Regions from separate parts of the Enterococcus raffinosus genome, predicted to be linked through region 1. Evidence: riboswitches for the same ligand, from Rfam matches in the RefSeq annotation. Region 1 holds a riboswitch; each other region holds the start of a gene.
What was found. Region 1 has a riboswitch for magnesium ahead of J9537_RS19705 (ABC transporter permease subunit). Riboswitches for the same ligand answer to the same signal wherever they lie in the genome.
Positions count from the first base shown of each region.

Region 2: it holds a riboswitch for magnesium, as region 1 does, so the genes downstream of both, J9537_RS20210 (FtsW/RodA/SpoVE family cell cycle protein) here and J9537_RS19705 (ABC transporter permease subunit) in region 1, are expected to answer to the same signal.
Region 3: it holds a riboswitch for magnesium, as region 1 does, so the genes downstream of both, mgtA (magnesium-translocating P-type ATPase) here and J9537_RS19705 (ABC transporter permease subunit) in region 1, are expected to answer to the same signal.
Region 4: it holds a riboswitch for magnesium, as region 1 does, so the genes downstream of both, J9537_RS05445 (GNAT family N-acetyltransferase) here and J9537_RS19705 (ABC transporter permease subunit) in region 1, are expected to answer to the same signal.

Region 1 is NZ_CP072889.1:1,052,740-1,058,142, forward strand. It holds gene J9537_RS19695 (ABC transporter permease) at 1-1,228, shown strand, start outside; gene J9537_RS19700 (ABC transporter ATP-binding protein) at 1,307-2,086, opposite strand; gene J9537_RS19705 (ABC transporter permease subunit) at 2,166-3,923, opposite strand; M-box (ykoK) riboswitch at 3,981-4,147, opposite strand; gene J9537_RS19710 (LysR family transcriptional regulator) at 4,448-5,338, shown strand.
Region 2 is NZ_CP072889.1:1,159,123-1,164,525, reverse strand. It holds gene J9537_RS20220 (phosphatase PAP2/LCP family protein) at 1-808, opposite strand, end outside; gene J9537_RS20215 (FtsW/RodA/SpoVE family cell cycle protein) at 833-1,984, opposite strand; gene J9537_RS20210 (FtsW/RodA/SpoVE family cell cycle protein) at 1,956-3,104, opposite strand; M-box (ykoK) riboswitch at 3,220-3,387, opposite strand; gene J9537_RS20205 (MucBP domain-containing protein) at 3,751-5,403, shown strand, end outside.
Region 3 is NZ_CP072888.1:1,656,137-1,661,539, forward strand. It holds gene mgtA (magnesium-translocating P-type ATPase) at 261-2,867, opposite strand; M-box (ykoK) riboswitch at 3,062-3,226, opposite strand; gene J9537_RS08145 (nitroreductase family protein) at 3,264-3,995, opposite strand; gene J9537_RS08150 (aminotransferase-like domain-containing protein) at 3,996-5,403, opposite strand, start outside.
Region 4 is NZ_CP072888.1:1,113,116-1,118,518, forward strand. It holds gene J9537_RS05440 (hydroxymethylglutaryl-CoA reductase, degradative) at 1-2,377, shown strand, start outside; M-box (ykoK) riboswitch at 2,642-2,811, shown strand; gene J9537_RS05445 (GNAT family N-acetyltransferase) at 2,987-3,415, shown strand; gene mgtA (magnesium-translocating P-type ATPase) at 3,615-5,403, shown strand, end outside.

The DNA of each region.
Region 1 (5,403 bases):
TCGATCGATTATTTTATCACTGGCTTTTAGTGTAGTTCTTTTCGTTTCGGCTCAGGCTTTTGGTAATGGCCTGCAGCAATCAGCTAAGCAGATGGTGGTTGACTCAGATTACGACATCGTCTTTTCTAGTGCTGAGATGAAGGAGCAAGAGCTGTTTCGATTGTATGAAAAATTTCAAAAGGTTGAAGGAATCACTAGCAGCTCTTATCAATCCATTCTGCAGTACACTAGCCAAATAGAAAATAAGACACTTTCTCAGCATTATCGCGAATTGGAGAAGATAGACGCGACCAAAACAACAACATTTCAGGCAGATATCCAATTTATTGAAGACAAGGAATACGTGAATTTTATCAAGAGTCTTGAGCTTCCTGTGAAAGATTTTACTGGTGACAATGCTAGAGTGATCGCTGTCGCGAAACAGCGGATGAAATTATCTCATGAGAAAGAACAGTTGGTTGATCTTTTTCCAAAAGATCGAATGACACTTAGAATTGCACCGACAATTGGAGGAAGAACGGATACAAATCAACAGCAGGTTATCAATGTACAATTCGCCGACACCTATCCATTAGATACTTTGCCACGACAGACTAATGAAAAGCACTCCTATGTGTTTATGCTCGTCGCACCGTATCAGCTGAAAACACGCTTTTCACCGGAAGGGATCGATCAAGTTAGTGGTCTGACCTTTCTTTCAAAAGACGCAGCCCGTTCAACTGCTGACATGCAGAACATCCTTCAAAAAGAAGGAGTTTCTATACCTTACGAGCTCTACAATGTACATGAAATATTTGATCAGAATCGTAATATTCTCTTTGTAGTGAACCTTTTCAGCTACGTTTTTGTTGGGATGATCGCATTGATCGCACTTGCGAATGTCTTCAATACGATCTCTACCAACATTAAGTTGCGGCGGCGTGAGTTGGCAATGTTGCGTTCGATAGGAATGACTGATCATGAGTTTAATAAAATGATGGTTTATGAATGCATATTTTATGGCTTCCGTTCATTAGTATGGGGAATTCCAATCGCAGGGCTCTTCTCTTGGTTGATTTACCAAGGAATGGTAAGAGGTGGAGCGGAGATTGCTTATCAATTTCCGTGGAGCAGCCTATTGATCAGTACGCTGGGCGTACTTCTCATTGTAGCGATCACGATGTTCTATGCTGTAGGGAAAATTAAAAAGGAAAATATCATTGATGTTTTGCGGGGAGATTTGGCTTAAATAAAATAAAAAATCAGGTGTGGATAATACACCTGATTTTTTTGAGGATGCAATGGTCAGATAGTAAATTTAGGGAGTTTATGCTTGCATCCGCCGAATCATTTCTTGAGTAATTTGCTCAACGATATTGATAATAGTTTTTGGAGTGCGTTGATTTCTAGGGACATCGATTGGGTAAATTTTTGCTACACGACCGGGATTTGCATCCATCAAAACGACGCGATCAGAAAGCTGTACAGCCTGCTGAACATCATGAGTAATCATAACGATGGACTTCGTAGCAATTTGGTTGCCGAGCCAGATGGATAGTAGGTCATTGGATAGTTGACTAGCGGTAATAATGTCCAAAGCGGAGAAGGGTTCATCCAGCAATAAGAGGCTAGGCTCGATCGCCAATGCTCGAGCAAAGCCCACTCGTTGCTTCATACCGCCGGAGAGCTCGCGAGGGTAGGCCTTTTCAAAGCCCTCTAGCCCGATCATTTCAATCAGATTACCCACGCGTTTTTTGATTTGTTCCCGTGATAGTTCCTCGCGATTCTCTAGCCCAAAGCTGATATTTTTCTCTACGGTTAACCAAGGAAAAAGTGCGAAATGCTGGAATACCATACTGATGTTGGCATCTGGCTCAGTGAGTATTTTATTTTCAAAGGTGATTTCGCCCTTCGTTGGTTGGAGCAGTCCGGCAATGCTTCTCAATAGAGTGGACTTTCCAGTCCCTGATTGTCCAATGATACTCACAAATTCGTTGGTTTTAACAGTCAAATCAATATTTTCTAAAACCTTTAAATGCTCTTTATGTCCTTCAATTTCAAATTCTTTGCAAACGGATTTTACGTTTAATAATTCAATATTTTCCATGCTTTTATTTCGTATACCGGAAAATCTAGTCCCAGCATACTTCTCCTTCCGATTAAACTTTTATGCATACTTGTACGCATCAGTAATGAAATTTTTCTTTTGCGACACGATACAAAGGTTGCCAAACAAAGGCGATACAAAGCCCTACCACAAAGCACATTGCCAATGTACCTAGAGCCGATTTGTCCTTGATACCGTCGTTCACCGAAATGTATTGGCCCAACCCAGTCACATTGATAGATTTTTTCCCCCATTGAATACTTTCAGCAGCAATATCTGCGTTCCAAGCAGCGCCGGCAGCATTAATAATCGCGGTGATAATGTAAGGTAAGATCGAGGGGATGAGATATTTAACCCACCAATGCCATTTCGATAATTTGAAAATTTTTGTCACGTCTCGAATATCATCTGGAATTGCTAAGTATCCAGCAATCACGTTAAAGAAGTAATACCATTGACACCCGACCATTATCAAAGGCAGAATCCACCATTCCAATTTATCAAACCCCATGCTTATAAAGATAACAATAAAGGGCGTATAAACATTAGAAGGAATCGAACCTAAAATTTGCCCAATAGGTTGCACGATATTTAACCGACGATTGTCACTAGCTACCCAAATAGCCAGAGGGGTAAAAATCAGTCCAGCTACAATCATTGCTAAGGTTACACGTAAGGTGGTGTAAAGTGTTAAACGTGGAATCATTCCGAAATCCTGATGAGGCAAAAAATGATACAGCTTGATAGAGCAGACAATGATTAAGACCCCCAGCCCGATATACCACAAGGTTTTAAAGAAATTCCGCAGTTTAGCGATTCGTTTATAGAGTCGATCAAGCTTCAAAAAATACCAAATTTTCGGTAGTTGATAGATCCAAAATTGACTAAATAGTGAAAAAATATGAGAACAATAGTGCGTCAATGTTGCCTCTTTGAGCAAACGATAAATAATAGATCGTGGCGGGATAGTACTTTCAACATCTGTCTCATACTTAAAGTAATAGGTTGCGCGAACCAATGGTTGAAAAACTAGAAAGTTCAGAATGATAACATTCAGTAGTAAGGCTAAGACAGCCCATAAGCATGCTTTAAAATCAGCACGGTCCAACGCGATTTGAATATAGGAGCCAATTCCCGGCAAAAAAAGTGTCGTGTCTTTCGGAAGAGCAACAGAAGCTTGTTCACTGGCCACCAAGGCGAACCAAGCCGCCGTTTGGGAGATAATCACGTTCCACAGCAATCCTGGAATCGCGTAGACAAATTCTAATCGCCAAAATTTTTCCCAAGGGTTGTATTTGAACTGATCTGTAACATTCGATAAATCAGAAGGAATGACCTCCATGATTTGGTAAAGGGTCAACATGATGTTCCAAGCTTGACCGGTAAAGATCGCGAAGATCGCCACACATTCGGCACCTAAGACATTTCCAGGGAAAAGCCCTAGCAGCCAAGCGGTGGTGAAAGTCAAGAAGCCAAGTAGTGGAACGGACTCTAAAAAATTGACCATCGGTAAAATAATCCGTCTAGCGGTTTTATATCTTACCGCTAGAACACCGAACACAAAGGAGAAAAGAAATGACCAAATCATCCCGATGATCATTCGAAACATCGTTCGAATGGAAAAATAGAGCAGGTTTGAGATGGCTAAGAAATCGTGTGTTTTACTAGGGGTCGATAAAACCTCTTCTGAGGGTAGAGAATCTAGCGGTCGATTCATTTTTATTAAGGAAAAGACCAAAATAAATGCGAATAACGCTAAGATTATCACAAATGTCAGATTTCCAATGCTTTTCTTTAGCGTGGTATTCTTTTGAGATGGAGCGTGTAAAACTTTCAATGTAAAAAACCTCCTAAATAATCATATTAAGGAGGTCACCGAATAACTAATTTTATCAGGAAATCACGTTCATTGAGCTTTGGCTTTCTGAGACGTAAGAAAAGTTTCTAGTTATCTTGAGAAAGCCTTCATTCGACAATCCCTGCTTTACTCGTTACTGTCTCTCGACATTTCCGAGCGATAACCTATGTTCTTCAGAGTAACCTCACCTAATATGATTTTTATTTTATTGTGCAAACCCATCATACTCGTGAAAAAGGGGAAAGCAATCGAGAAAAGCTTATTGATGAATAAGCAGCAAGAGTGAGCTATTGGGAACAAAGGGTTTCTACACCTTTTCGTTTATTAAGGAATCGCATTCCAGATTCATGAAAGACGTTTTCCTTCAAATTTCAGAAAAAAAGCGATCAAACGTTAACCTCTGTTAAAGAATATCTGTTATTTAATGTTCTTTCTTGATTGTTTGGCCTATAGAGGAGCAAAATTAGGTTGACCTAAAATACTACATGTTTGGATGTGAAAAAATGTCAATCGAAAAATTAGAGTATTTCTATATTATCGCTAAATATAGCAGTCTTTCTAAAGCTTCTCAGGAACTCTATGTAGGAGTTTCTTCATTAAGCTCAGCATTGAAAAGTCTCGAAAACGAACTCGGCTATGATCTATTTCTTCGTCAAGGAAAGAAATTGATTTTAAGTGAAAAAGGAGAGAAAATCCTCCCTGTAGTCAAACGTATCATTGATGAAGCTAAGAAGATTCAATTTCCGCTCTATCAAATGATTGATCGACCAATCTTTAAAGTAGGCATCAGCGAATCTATTTTCATTTTTGAAGCTGGAGAATGTGCATGCAAAGAGGTGGATTACACGATTCGTTATGTGAATGCTGCTCCATTAGAGTTATTCAATCAATTAAAAAACAGGGAAGTAGATTTGGTGATTACTAGCAGTTTGGTGGAAGATCCTCAATTTGAGCGAACGGCATTGATTCGATCAAAAGTAGTTTTGGCCGCAAATACCTCCCTAGTAAAAAATGAATTAAATCAAGCTGACGCCAAAGATCTAGAAAAAATACCCTTCATCGTTTTGAGCGATCACCTTGGCCATCAGCAATTAACACAACGGACAGCGGACTTCTTCAGTATTACACCTGAGTATCTCTATTGCCCAGACAGTTTGGGGATTCATAAGTGGTTGAAGGAGAAAAAAGGGGTGTTCGTGATTCATGCGATTGAAAAAGAATTGTTATCAAGGGAATCGATTCACTTCCTGTCATTGCCCAATGGATTAAACTTAGAGTTCTATTTATACAAAAATAAAACAAGCGCTCCTGCTTTTGACATTGAAGAAGTAGAAAACGACTTAAAGCAGATATTCAAAGAAATTGAGATGAAAGGAAGAAATCGGTCTGAATAAATTTGACCTCCAGCAAAGGACAGCAAAAAGCGTATACGTTTCTTAATCAAAGAATGGTGGGCTAC
Region 2 (5,403 bases), 110 kb from region 1:
GAGGCGTCTTTGTTTTTCCCCCACGCTCAACTGGGGAGTACATAGAGTCCGCCATTTTTTGTGAACTATGATAAAACTTCAATGCAAACGCGCTTAGTCCTGAAACCAATACCACTAACACTGCAAGAAAGCCAATTAGTACCTTCTGCCAAGTTAAAAGGCCATTCTTTCTTTTCCGTCGTGGGGACTGACGGGGGTTTTGTAAATATGGATAGCAGAAACCCGCCGTCCCGAAAGTGAGACCTCCGCCTAAACACACCCCCGCCAAAACATCACTCATATAATGAACGCCTAAATAAATTCTGCCACCTACAATAATGAACGTTAAGAAAAATAATCCTATTTTAAGTAATAGAGGCATGCGCCGTTCTCTGAAAAAATAGAGCACGATCAGCGTGCAAACAAGCGTCATAATCAGCAACGAATGTCCACTTGGAAAACTATAGGAGGAACGAGAAAGGTATTGAATCTGGTCTGGACGCGACCGCTGAATCACCTGCTTTAATAAATAACCTACCCCACTGATAAAGATCAGATTTCCCATGCACCAAACAGCTAATGCCCGCTCGTGTTTTCTCAACAAGTAGACAGCAAGAAGTCCAAAAATAATCACCATCGGACCGATAGTAGCGATTTTCGCCATTCCTCCCACAAAAGCCGTTAAATAGGAAATATTTGGTAAGCGATTTTGGAGAAATACAGCATCTATCCCTTTCATCCAGTGTGCATTCATTGCGACAGCACTAGTTATCACCATGACTGAAAGGAGCATACCTGCACTTCGTAGGAAAAACTTTTTTCGCATCATTTTGTTCAATTCTCCATTCAATTTTTATATTAATCGTTCTTTTTCTCGAAAGCCCATCATGATTCCCAAGCCAACACCTAGAACAATCAAGGAGGTTCCTCCTTGACTTAAAATCGGCAACGGAATACCCGTTAATGGCAAAATACCAATCGCAGCTCCGATATTTTCAAAAATTTGGAACAGCAAACCAAATACAAAAGTAACCGCCAAATAGAGATTGCCTTTATTATTTGTTTTCATCGCAGCTGAAATGATTTGATAAAACAAGTAGAAGTATAGAAAAACCACTAAAGTACTGCCAATGAAGCCAAAGCCTTCTCCAATCACCGTAAAGATCATATCTGACTCACGAACAGGCACATATACGGATGCCTGCTCACTGCCGCGACCAAACAAGCCGCCCGATCCAATCGCGTAAAGACTCTGTACTTGCTGATAGGCAATAGAATCACGGTATTGAAAGGGATCAACCCATGCACGCACACGATCTAGCTGATACGTTTTAAAATGCAGCCAATATAGCAGCTTATTCCCCCATTCACTGAAAACCAAAACCAATAAAGTGGTACCTAAAGCTGCTCCGATACCCGTAATCGTCGTAAGTATTTTCCAATGAACCCCGGATATTACAAACAGCGCACCTAAAATAGCAATAAATACTAAACTCGTTCCAAAATCTCGTTGAATAAACATCAAGAAAAATGTCGGCAGGCTGAACAATGCCACCTTACCTAAATAACGTAGATCACTTTTCAAGGTTCGCTGAGAGCAATTCAACTCATCGATTAGTGTTAAGCGAACCATAAAAAGAGTAAAACTCAGTTTCATCAATTCTGATGGCTGAAAAGAAAAACCGCCGATACGCAGCCAGCGCTTCGTGTTCGTTACAGTGTACATCGCCGGATCATAAAACCAATACAATAGCGCCATAATCCCTAACGATACAACGTAAAAAAAGGGCGCATATTTTAACAAAGTAGCCGTTTTGAATTTACTGACGATCCCCATGGTCAATAGAGAAATCAGGCAAAAAACAATCTGCTTCGTTACAACATTTTTAACGTCAGCCCCATCTAGCTCAGCCGCCATCGATTGTACGCCGATACTAATTAAATAAAAGATGAAAATGGGTAAAAATAAAGAATAGTTAAATTCGCTGCTCAAACGTTTGATCATTTGTTCGATCCTCCGAAGAAAGTTTTAGACAGATACCCAGCGCGATAGAAAGAATCAGGTAGCTCGTCCCCCCATAACTAATAAAAGGTAACGGCACTCCTGTCATAGGTATTAGTCCTAAAATACTAGCAATATTGATACTGGTTTGGAGAAGCAAAAGCGTTCCAACCCCAAAATAAATTAAGCTGACCTGCTGATTCACTTCCTTCGCCGCTAAAACAAATAGACGAAGAGCAATCAGAAAAAGCAATGCCAATACGAGTAAGCCGACAACAACGCCTAATTCCTCCACCAAAATCGAATACACAAAATCTGTTTCCGCTACTGGTAAATAGCCTTTTTTAGTAATACTATTTCCCAGCCCTCTACCAAAAAAACCACCGTTATAAAGCGCGTAGTACGAATTACTCATTTGAAATCCTTTACCGTAGGGATCTAGAAATGGATCTCTCACTAAGCGGATACGATCATAGGTATGGGCAAATAATTCTGGCAAAAGATGGTGGCTGCCCAAAAAAAGTATCGCGCCTCCGATTAAAACAATCCCCAAAATCAACCCTGAAAAAATAAGTACTGACCACTGATAGGGCAATTGCGCAGTCGTAATAATGACTAAAGCGACTCCCCAAATAATGATTGCACCTGTCACTTTAGGCTGGAGCAAAATCAATAATCCGCTAAGTGCCACTAGACCACAAGGAACCAGCATTTCCTTTCTGGTGCGCTTCACGCGGAAAAAATACGCCAAATAAAGAATCAGTGCCACATTTGTGACTTCAGAAGGCTGGAATTGAATACCTAATAAGGAGACCCATCTTTGTGCACCATTAATATTGACGCCACTTATTTTCACTAACAGTAAACTAACTAGTCCAACTGCTAATAAACTTTGCGCTAGCTTACCATTTATTAGTACATTATTTTTCACATGAAAAAGCACAGCAATCAGCAGCCAGCTTAGCCCCATAAAAACCGCCTGCTTACTAAATAGCGACAATGGATTTTCCCCTTCCGCCATCAAACGATAAGAACTAGCACTAAAAACAATTAAAAGACCGATCAGGCTTGTCCCCAAATAAGGTAATAACAGCAGCCAATCGATCTTTTTTCTTTTCATCATGTTCATCTCTCCCTTCATCAAGTAATTGTTTGAGACGAGAGAGTCCACAATAAATAACCTAAAAAAGAGACACCAAACGTTAGCGAAAAAAACTAACAAGTCTGGTGTCTCACACAATCAATCTCATCGTCTGAGTTTTAGCACTAAACAACGTAAAGAATAACTCTTAGCTATTTTATGAAAAGCCTTAATCCGACAATTCCTATTTTACACATTGGCGTCTTTCGACGTTTCTGCGCAATAGCCTATGTTTGTTTAGGAGCCTCACCTAACAAGTTTACTTATATTTACTTTCACAAAGAATACTACTTTTTTTGTCAGTAAATAGCAAAATATTCTAAAGAAAATACGACTTTCTTTACATTTGCTTATAAAATCCTTTACTAAAAATTTACTAGGATCAGAAACCTTTTTATGGTATTTAAAAACCTTCTTTTTATAAAAGAACGAATAATCACAAGTAATTTGAACACTATATTATTTAGTAAGCTCTTATACAATACGCGTCTAATCAAGTGAAATAACTTCTTTATTAAAAAGAAAATGGTCAAATAAAATAATGCAAAAATTAAAACTTGAGCAGTTTATTTATTAAAAAAGAATTATTATTTACCCATTACATACCTATTATAAAGGAGTTATATTTGTGAAAAAGAATTTATATAAATTATTTGCTTGTTCAATCGTGTTGGGCCCTCTCTCGACCTTTCCTATCCAAAGTAACGCTGAAACATCTACTGACAGCAGCGCTCTAAACAGTACGGTTTTCTCTGAACCACTGAACACGACAAGCTCAGTGAATAGTCTCTCATCAACAACAGAAAGCTCCGCAACGCAAGATAGTACAGTAGCGCCCATTCTGGGAACAACTGAACCTTCTACAGCGGATTCACAACCATCAAGCTCTTCAACCGCAACACTTGAACCAGAACCACGTATAGCCTCTGTAGACTCGTGGATGCCAGACCCTGTCTTACAGCAGCTTGTTGCAAAAACGATTGGCAAAACTAAAGATACCTTGACTCAAGAAGATATGACAAAACTTACTAGCTTGTATATTCAAAATTCAGATAATGCTATCGCTAATTTACAAGGGTTGGAGTTAGCCACAAACTTGGACTATTTTTATATGAATTCAAATAATCAAATTACGGATTTTTCAATTTTAGCTGCTTTGCCAAAACTAAAACAAGTCTATCTGATGGGCACAAATGTTAACGATGAAAATGTTCCGAATTTTGGTACAACGATCACTAGACTTAACCTTTCTGGATCAAGTGTTACTGACAAGGTATACGACAAAATCAACAAAATGACGAACCTAGAGTCCTTAACCTTTGAATCAAATATGAATATCACAACAATCGAACCTGCGATAGCTTTAACAAAGCTAACTGAATTGCGTGTTCAGTTTTGCGGGATTACGGATTTTCGCCCGATCAATCAAATGCCAGCATTAACTCAGCTTGCTGCCTATGGTCAAAATACTGGACGAAATGATTCAGCTACAGCGATCAATGCCCAAGCGTTAAATTACGATGCAGACAAACAAACAATCTATGTTCCCTTTTCAATCATGCCGAACCGCATGACCAACTACGATGGCTATATACCGCCTTTCACAACGTCAAATAGCGATAGTCAAACCTACTTTGACTTCAATGGCGTACAGCTAGACAGCAGCCGATTGGCGATTACAGATGAAGGGATTACTGTATCTGGTGTAACACAGGATGAATTTGACCAACTCAAGACCTTTAAATACAATGCTCGTTTGAATAACCCAGCAGGTTCTTATAATCAACCGGATAGATTTACGTTCTATGCTATTTCATCAGGAACCTACCTGCATCAATTTGACGTGCAGCATACGACGCCTTCGCCAGGAGTGACGATTAAATATGTTGATGAGGACGGTGACAATATTCATCCACCACAAATTTATAACGGAAACGTTGGTGAGGATTACGATACAACCACCGAAACTTATCAGCTTGCTATTGACGGCTACACCTTAGACAACACAAAATTACCTGAAAACGCCGTTGGGAAATTTACTGCGGATATGCAAACTGTCATATACATTTATAAACGAAACGACGTAACGTTGAAGGCGCATGACTCAATGATCTCTGTCGGCGATCCATGGGACCCCGCAGATAATTTCGATGGCGGGATAGCTCCTAATGGAGAAAACATCGCCCTTAGCGATGTTTCTGTCAAAGGGACCGTTAACAATCAAACAGCTGGAAAATACGAAATTACCTATACGTACGCTCGTGTTCCAAACAGAAGCTGG
Region 3 (5,403 bases), on a different replicon from region 1:
ACTAATTTTGAGCGAATTGAAGCGTTTCACATTTTAGGCTTGTGAAATCATGTTCAGCACCCTTTCAATAAGGAATTCTTACCAACCGGACAAAACAATAAGATTAAATCAAAAGGGTATTTAGTTTTATTAAAGCTCTATCGTTTTTAGAATAATTTATAACTAAAACGATTGACTGCACAATCTTTAAAACTTAAATTTTGTTGCCTTTTTTCACAAAAAAAGAAACAGAATGGCAACACAGGCCATTCTGTTATAGTTCAGATCCATTCTTTTGCAATTTTTATATATACTACTTTTCCTAGCTGAGTCGCCAACATGTAAGCAGCAACGATAATAAGATACCATAACCAATAGCTGCTTGGTAAATAAACAAAATCAAATTGTTCAGCAATTGGAGTCAAAACAACTAATGCTCCGACAACAACAGCCATCAGTAAACTGGCAAAAACTTGTGGTGCTGGACGACTTTGGATAAATGGAATTTTCTTCGTTCTTACCATTAAAACAACCAATGCTTGTGTGGTAAGACCGATCATAAACCACCCGGTTTGGAAAAGGTTTTGTGCACCACCTGTATTGGCACCAAAAATGAACCACATGACTAAGAAAGTAATTATGTCGAAAACTGAGCTGATCGGACCAATACAGACAGTGAATTTCAATAGACCGGTAGTTTCCCATTTAGTTGGAGCCTGTAATTCCTCATCATCCACATTGTCCCAAGGAATTGTTAGTTGTGCAAAATCATAGATTAAATTTTGCAATAGTAATTGAATTGACAGCATAGGTAAAAATGGTAAAAACGCGCTAGCAATTAGAATAGAAAATACGTTTCCGAAATTTGAACTAATAGTGATTTTAATGTATTTCATCATATTACTAAATACTCGGCGGCCTTCAATAACACCACTTTCTAAAACGCCTAGACTTTTTTCTAGTAGGATGATTGAACTGGCATCCTTAGTGATATCTGCCGCTGTGTCCACCGAAATTCCGACATCAGCTTTTCGTAAGGCTGGCGCATCATTGATTCCATCCCCCATGAAACCCACCGTGTGTCCCTTAGTTTGTAGCGATTCAATGATTCGTGATTTTTGCATAGGGTTTAACTTGGCAAACAGATTGATTTTTTCTGCTGCTTGATACAGCTCTTCATCTGACATTTCATCAATTTGATTCCCTAATACAAAATCATCCGCAGGAATACCAACATCTTGGCATACTTTTTGAGCAACGATTGCATTATCTCCTGTCAAAACCTTCACTGTTACACCGTGTTGTTGGAGCGATTTAATTGCTGGTTTAGCTGATGCCTTTGCTGGATCAAGGAACCCCATAAAACCGATTAATGTCATATCTTTTTCATCATCCGTTGAATAAATAGGTTCATCATGGGCATCTCTCCGCACAGCAACCGTGATTACTCGCATACCTTGACGATTCATTTTCTCGTTAACGATCTGTAACTGTTGGCGGATATCTGGCGTTAATTCTAAAATTTCCCCATTTATTTCAACATATTTGCAGATTGCTGCCATTTCTTCAACAGCACCCTTAGTGATCATTAGTTGATGCTCGTCCGTCTTCATTACGACAGTTAAACGCCGACGAGAAAAATCAAATGGTATCTCATCAATTTTCTGAACCGCTCGATAAGGCAAATGACGATTTTGCTCTTCAAAATAATTAATTACCGCGATGTCCATCAAATTTTTCCACCCTGTCTGATAGGTAGAATTCATAAAAGCCAAGTCCAAAACTTGTTCATTTTCATTTCCTAAAGGGTCTAAATGCTGTACTAATACAACGCGATCTTCCGTAATAGTTCCCGTTTTATCTGTACATAAAACATCCATACTACCTAGATTTTGAATCGAAGCTAATTCTTTCACAATGACTTTGTGCTTCGAAAGAGTTAATGCCCCCTTCGCCAAATTCGAGCTTACTATCATTGGGAGCATTTCAGGTGTCAAGCCCACTGCAACTGCAATTGCAAAGAAAAAGGCACTACTCCAATCCCCCTTAGTAAATCCGTTAATTAAAAACACTAAGGGAAACAGAACCATAACCATACGCAGCAACAACTTACTAACTTTTGATAATCCAATATCAAAAGAAGTCTTGCCACGTTTCGATGTCGCATTTTTAGCGATATCACCAAAGAACGTTTGCTGACCTGTCTTTAGAATAATAGCTTTTCCTTGACCACTTAACACGTCAGTTCCCATAAACACTAAATTGGTTAAGTCTAATGCGGTTGTTTCTTCGTTTATTTCCGTCTCATCTGAAAGATATTTTTCGACAGGCATTGATTCTCCCGTTAACGAGGATTGATTGACGAAGAGATCCTTCGTCCAGATTAACACCGCATCTGCTGGAATCATGTCTCCAGTCGCTAACGTCAGAATGTCACCAGGTACTACTTCGTCCATCGGAATTTCCTTTGTTTCTCCATTACGTGTGATCGCAGCGGTATTTTCAATCATTTCTTTTAATTCAATACTCGCCTTTTGTGAGCGATATTCTTGAATGAACGTAATCAAAACACTAGCCAAAATCATGATCGTCATCACAATTGAGGCCTCAATATCATTTGTCAACAATGAAACGATGGCTAAAAGTGCTAAAACATAGACAAATGGATCGTTGAAAGCCTGCAAAAATAATAAAATACCAGGTGTCGGCTTCTGCGCAGAAACTTCATTAGGTCCATACTCCTCCAAACGACTTTGCGCATCCTCCTCTGATAGTCCTTGAAGAGATGTTCGCAAATTAAGGAATAAGTCACGATCAGATAAAATTGCTAATTTTTTTAACTCTTGATCTTTATTGATTTTGCGAGCAAGAAGGCCTTTTTTGTTCATCATAGTTTTTCCTCCTAAAATTCAAGGCAGCCAAAGCCGCCCAGTTATTCTTACTTTTCGGTCGACTATCTTCAAGGTCCATCTTCCTCACATCCTTTCATTATTCTTTGGCGATATTAAGCAACCTAACATGCTTACAGGTTTAACTGACAGAAAAAAAGCGCACACTCGAAAATGAGCACGCGCGAAAATCCAATCATGTTCATCGTCGAGCTTTAGCACTATAGGGCGTAGACAAAATTTGTCAGCTACGTTATGAATCACCTTCACGATGATTCCTGTTTTACCCATTGGCGTCTCTCGACATTTTTGGGCAGTAGCCTGTGTCCGTATAGGAGCCTCACCTAACAATTATTCTTATTTACATCCTTACTATATGTCAGTTAACTCTCGGTGTCAAACATTAGATTGAAAAAACTTTTTCATTTTCAGAAACTCATCGACCTTTTTATTTGGGGAACTGCTAAAGTAATCTGCAAATTTTTTACTCCACAGTTTCGTTTCGCGAGCTTCTGCAAATTTTTCCATCGTATCATCATACTCTTCTATCAACTGATAGTTATAATCTTGGTACGTGTCATAGTGTACAATTGCCTGTTCTGGCAAACGAGGTTTGATTTTCATTTCCACATTGGGCTTTCCAATGCTCAAGCCAGCAACAGGAAAGACGAAATCAGGTAAATTCAACAAATTGCTTACTTCTGGAATATCTTTTCTAATCGATCCAACGACTACAGAACCCAATCCTAAAGATTCAGTGGCGATTACTGCATTTTCCAGGGCTAAAGCAGCATCGGTTACTGCTGTGATCAACGGATCTATACCTTCATTAATGCGATAACCCACTTCATAATGTTTAGCGACCTTCTCTGTCCTTTTTAAATCAGCTACGAATACAAGAAAAACCGAACTTTTAAGCATGTGTGGATTCCCTGGATTGAGCTCAACAAGCTTTTCTCTAATTTTCCGATCTCGTACCACGATAATGCTGTACATTTGACCATTCATCCAACTCGGTGCTTGACGACTTGCGTTCAAAATTTTTTGTAATTCTTCCTCTGATAATTGATAGTTTTCGTCAAAATTACGATACGTTCGGTGTGTCTGTAAACTCTTTAATGCATCCATTTAATTCCTCCTTAGCTCTCTAGAAATCTTCTGTAGTTTTTCGAAAAAAAGTTGCTGTGCTTTTTCTGATAGTCGAGTATAATTCACTCTCATTGCCATTGTATCACTACTAAAAAGAAATGCGGGGGCAATTAATATTTTTTCTCTTAGGAAAATTTCCCAGTCTTTTCTGAACAATTTTTGATGCCGCCAAGTAAAATAAACATAGATTCCGCCTTCAATTTTAGAAATTATCCAATCCTCTGAAATACTATCAGCTAATGAAACAAATAAGTTGGCACGTTTCTTTAATTTACTTACTAATTCTTTCTGATTCCGTTCAAACTGTGAATCGGTCAAAGCGGTATGGGCGATCACCTGTGGGAAAACGCTGATGGAAAAATCCATCATTTGCTTGGCCTCGGATAATCGTTGAATTAAATCCCGATCAGCCACAATCCAGCCAATTTTGATAGAAGAACCAAAAATTTTAGATAATGAGCCTAGATGAATCACTTGATGTGGTGCAAGTTCCTTCAACGAAGGAGGGATGAGGTTAAAATTCATCTCACTGAATACTTCGTCCTCGATAATTGGTAGCTGGTATTTTTGACTGAGCTCAATCAATTGCCTTCTGCGACTTTCTGACATCGTCTTCCCCGTCGGATTTTGAAAAGTTGGGTTAAGGATAATTAGCTTTATTTTTTTTGTGAGAATTAATTGCTCTAGCTTATCGATCTTCATTCCTTCATTATCCATCTCTACACCATACAGCTTAATACCTGCAGTTGCGAAAATCGGTAATGAGTATAAAAAAGATGGGTCCTCGATAGCTACGCTGTCTCCGCTCTGCAGCATTACCTGAAGCAGTAAGAACATTGCCTGCTGTGCGCCTGAGGTGATCAAGACTTGGTCCGAAAAAACATCAATTTTCTGTTCTATTTTTATTTTCTGACAAATAATCTGCTGCAAAGGTCGATATCCCAAGGGGCTTTGTTTTCTTTCTTCTAAAAGTAATTCTTCCCAGGTGTAAGAAGGGAAGCGAAAATCAGGAATCAAATTTAAGGGGAGTTCTCCTGAGTAAAGATCAAGTGCTTCAGAATCAGACAATAAAAGTTGTAATTTTTCCAGAAAAGGTTCTCTAGGATGTGATTCCTGTGTAAAAAAACTGCGCCAATCAACCCTTGGCATCGTACTCCTTCCCCAATTTCCCTCATTAACTATTGTCCCACTACCCTGTCGCCGCAATACCCAGCCTAGACTAACCAACTCATCCAAAGCGTGAACGACTGTCGATCGATTTACATTATAATATGTAGCCAATTTACGCTCCGACGGCAACCGATCTCCTGGTTGCAGAGTGCCTTCTTGAATATAGGAAATAATTTGTTCCATAATTTGTTGATATATCGGTATTTTTGTTTTTTCT
Region 4 (5,403 bases), on a different replicon from region 1:
TGGCAGATATAAAGGCAAATTAGCAACTGTTTCAGCCGTCGAGTTAGGTGCGTTCGCCGTAAAAGAAGCGATGAAACGCGCAGATCTCGCGCCAGATCAAGTTGAACAAGTATTCATGGGGAATGTATTGCAGGCAGGAAATGGTCAAAATGTCGCAAGGCAATCTGCAGTAAAAGCAGGAATTCCTTATGAAGTACCCGCCACGACAATCAATGAAGTTTGCGGTTCAGGAATGAAATCAGTTATTTTTGGAATGCAGCAGATTTTGCTAGGTGAAGCTCAGGTTGTTGTCGCAGGAGGAACTGAAAACATGTCACAAGCACCAAAAGTGACAAGTTTTGACTATTCTGCACAAGAGTGGCAGGAACCAAAATCAAGCATGATCTATGATGGATTGACAGATGCTTTTAGTGGCAAGCATATGGGACTAACTGCGGAAAAGGTAGCTGAAGAGTATCAAATTACTCGTGAAATGCAGGATCAATATGCCTATGATTCCCAAATGAAGGCTTCAAGAGCCAGTAAAGATGGAAAATTTGAATCAGAAATCGTTCCTATTCCTCTTTCGGATGGAAGCACGTTATGGGAAGATGAAGGGATTCGACATGATTCAACACTTGAGAAAATTGCTTCTTTAAAGCCTGCTTTTAAGGAAGGAGGCGTTGTTACGGCGGCTAATGCTTCGACTTTGAATGATGGGGCATCAGCGGTTGTTCTAGCGGCGAAATCCTATGCGATTGAGAATGGATTAGCTTATTTAGCGGTTATCAATGGCTATAGTGAAGTGGGAATTGACCCTAGTATCATGGGGATGGCTCCAGTTTCAGCGATTAATAAACTATTACACAAAGCAAACCGAACGATTGACGAAATTGATACGTTCCAAATCAATGAAGCATTTGCGGCTGCTTCTGTCGCTGTTCAAAGGGAATTAAAGCTCCCTAATGAAAAAATCAACGTCTATGGTGGTGCAATTGCACTAGGACATCCAATCGGAGCTAGTGGAACACGGATTATCACGACTTTGATCTCAGAGCTTGTACAAGAGGACAAACAGCGAGGCGTCGCAAGTCTCTGTATCGGTGGCGGCTTAGGTCTAGCTTTGATGATAACGAAAGCTGAGGATCAAGAAACTGCAAAAAAAAAGTTTTATCAAATGACCCAAGCCGAACGATTAGCTAAGTTGGTCAAAGAAAAAAAGTTGTCGGCGAAGGAAGCGGCACAACTAGCCACTGAGACAGTATTACCAGAGAAAATCGCGAATCATTTAATTGAGAATCAAATCAGTGAGTGCTCCATTCCACTTGGATTGGCACAAAATTTCGTCATTAATGGAAAAAAAAAGCTTATTCCAATGGCGACAGAAGAACCTTCTGTTATCGCTGCTGCTAGTAATGCAGGGAAGATAATCGCTAAATCTGGTGGAATCACGACACGTGTGATGAATCAAAATATGGTTGGTCAAATTGTTTTGCGGAACGTTACAGATTTTGAGAAAGTGAAAAAAATCGTTGATGCCAACGAACAAAGCTTTTTTGCGGTCGCTGAGAGAAGCTATCCGTCTATTTACCAACGTGGCGGTGGAGTACAATCGATAAAAGTGCGTACCTTTGAAGAAGGTTATGTTTCTATCGACTTAGAAGTGGATACAAAAGACGCGATGGGAGCGAATATCTTAAACACAATGCTGGAGGCTGTTGCTCAAGAAGTCCGACAACTAATGCCAGAAGCAGATATCTTATTTAGTATTTTAAGCAATTATGCGACACAGTCTCTCATTGAAGCGAAATGTGAAATTTCATTGGAACAGCTCTCACCTGAGTTGGCTGAAAAAATTGTTTCTGCGAGTGAATACAGTAAGATTGATCCGTATCGTGCGGCTACCCATAACAAAGGCATTATGAACGGCATTGATGCTGTGGTATTGGCAACTGGAAATGACACACGTGCTGTAGCCGCTGCGTGTCACGCATACGCGGCACGAAACGGTCGATACGAAGGGATGACTGATTGGTCTATTCAAGAGAACACCCTCATTGGTAAACTGACTTTGCCTATGAAGGTTGGAATTGTTGGAGGAGCAACAAAGGTTTTTCCAAAAGCGCAATTAAGCTTGAAGTTATTAGAAATAACGTCTGCTGAAGAGCTAGGAGAAATCATCGTGGCTGTTGGATTGGCTCAAAATTTTGCGGCTATTCGTGCATTAGTCACAGAAGGAATTCAAAAGGGACACATGGCGATGCAAAGTCGTTCGTTAGCGATTACTGCAGGCGCCACAACTAGTGAAATCCCACAAGTTTCTAGACAATTAAGAAAAGCTGAACGAATGAATTTAGCGACAGCTGAAGAAATTATAAAAAAACTTCGTTTGGGTTAATTAAAAGAGTCGAAAACGATTGAGTAGAGCAAGAGGCTCTACTCTTTTTTATAGAAACAATCGTTATTTAATTATATCCTCTCAGATTTTTCTGAACTTTTATATAAACTATAAATTAATTTGAAAACTTTTTTTAATAAAAAAATCGCTTTAAATCAATATGAAATTGGATTTTTCAAAGTGTGAATAAAGGGATCAACGGATTTTTTTCATAAAAAAGTTTGACAGACTCGTTATTACTTGTTATATTGTGTTCGAAAATAAAATATGATTTGTTAGGTGAGGCTCCTATACAAACATAGGCTACTGCCCAAAAATGTCGAGAGACGCCAATGGGTAGAACAGGAACTGTCGAATACAAGGCTTTTCTTAAGGTAGCTAAGATGTTTGTCTTTACGTTGTATAGTGCCAAAACTCAACGATTAGATCGACTATACGACTTTGTCTCTTTAGGATGAATAATAGTAAGGCTTTTCGCTGAGTTTTTGAGCGAAAAGCCTTTTTTACGTAGCAATCATTATTATTTTTAAAACAAGAATAAGGAGGAACAATCATGGTAAAACAGTGTTCACATTAACAAAGTGGAATAGCCCATTATATAATGAGGCCTTGACACTTAGAAACAACGAGTTAAAGCTAAGCTCTGGTAAGCAACTTCTATTCCAAGCACCTAGAGAGGAAAAGAACGATCTTCACTTGGTTGTCAAGCGAGGGAATCGAGTAGTAGGAACGCTATTACTACATCCGATCTCAAACAAATGTGCTCAGATCAAACAAGTTGCAGTAGATGCTCATTTTCAAGGGGAAGGGTTAGGAAAAAATTTATTGATTTATGCAGAACAGATCGCGAGGAGTTTCGGCTTTTGTTTCGTTTTTTTAACTGGTAGAAAGCAAGCATGGGGATTTTATGAAAAATTAGGATACCAGGCGATTTCTGATGATTATGAAGAAGGCAGATTGGTTATGAGAAGCTATAAAAAGAAGATTCAATCATCACTTGAACAAACAGAAAAAAAGGAGATGAAAACAAATGGATGACAGTAGCTCAATAATTACGGGTTTATGGCAGAAAAGAACAAACAAGATACTATTGTCTATTTGTTTTTAACCTCCACTTTTCTCCATAAGCCCGTCGATTGCAGGAGGGGTAAGGATGAATACGGTAAAAGATATGGCTCTATACTTGTTTATAGGGATAGGATTATGGCATATTTTTTTCGGAGAAAAGGAGAAAAAAATGAGACAACAAAAGAAAGTAACAACAAGGACAGATTATAGTTTATTTGCTAGAAAAACAGTGAAAAATATTTTTGAGACGTTTAATACATCGACATTGGGATTATCAGCTGAGGAAGTTTTAGAAGCTAGAGAAGCATTTGGTGAAAATAAGCTTCCTTTAAAAAAGGCGACACCATTTATCATAGAAGTTCTAAAAGCATTTATTACCCCTTTTACTTTGGTACTAATTGGGTTAGGATTCATTTCTTTGGTTACAGAAGGGATCTTGCCAGAAGCAGGTGAGAAAGATTTCTTTGGCAGCGGCATTATTTTGGTTATGGTGTTAGTCAGTGGAACAATGACACTGGTACAGTCTGTTCGTTCAAATAAAGCGGCAGAAAAGTTAAAATCATTGGTCAAGGTAACGGCAACGGTTCGTAGAGAGAATCGTTATAACGAGATTCCGATGGAGGAGATCGTCTGCGGTGATCTAGTAAAACTTTCCGCAGGGGATATGATTCCAGCGGATATCCGTCTGATTACCACGAAGGATCTATTCATCTCACAATCTGCTCTAACTGGCGAAAGCTATCCTGTTGAGAAAAGTGCTGGTGAGATAATGGGGAATAAGAATTCTGAAACTAGTTATGATAATTTGGTATTTATGGGAAGTAATGTAATTAGTGGAAGTGCTGAAGGCGTTGTAATTGCCACAGGTGCAAATACATTGTTTGGCGATGTCGCAAGTTCTTTATCGGACACTCCCGTTCAAACAAGCTTTGAGCTAGGAATTCGTAAGACCTCTTTCTTATTTATTAAATTCATGGCCTTGATGGCGCCAACAGTGATTGTTATTAATGGATTTACTAAAGGGGACTGGATGGAAGCATTTCTATTTGGTTTATCCGTTGCTGTAGGTTTGACACCGGAAATGCTGCCGATGATCGTAACGACTAATTTGGTCAAAGGTGCTACAGGGATGGCGAATAATGGCACAATTATCAAGAACTTAAACGCGATTCAAAATTTTGGTGCAATTGATGTTTTATGTACAGATAAAACGGGAACCTTGACCCAAGACAAAATCATTCTCGAATATCATTTGGATTGTGATGGAGAAGAGGATCATCGAGTTCTAAGACATGCTTATTTAAACAGCTATTATCAAACAGGATTAAAAAATTTGATTGATGTTGCGATTATTGAATCTACCAAGCAGGAATTAGACACCGATGCGATTCGTTACAAAAAAGTAGATGAAATTCCTTTTGATTTTCAGCGGCGTAGAATGAGTGTTGTTGTGGAGGATCAACAAGGAAAAACTCAAATGATTACAAAAGGCGCGATTGAAGAAATGCTGGAAATTTCCTCTTTCGTAGATTTTAAAGGGGAAGTCACAGAATTAACAAATGAATTAAGAAAAAAAGTATTACAAAAGGTACACGAGTTAAATGAAGATGGCTTACGTGTCATCGGGGTCGCTCAAAAAACGAATCCTAGTGTTGTCGGTGAATTTTCAACTGCTGATGAGGCAGAGATGGTGCTTATAGGCTATTTAGCTTTTCTAGATCCACCAAAAGAAACCACGAAACAAGCATTGAAGGCATTGAAAGAACACGGTGTAGGTGTGAAGGTTTTAACAGGCGACAATGCCTTAGTGACAAAATCTGTTTGTAAGCAAGTTGGATTAGGAACGGAAACAATCATTCATGGAGAAGACTTAATTCATTTAAAAGAAGATGAATTAGCGGAGATCGCAGAAAATTACAATGTCTTTGTGAAGCTAAATCCGCAGCAAAAACAGAAAA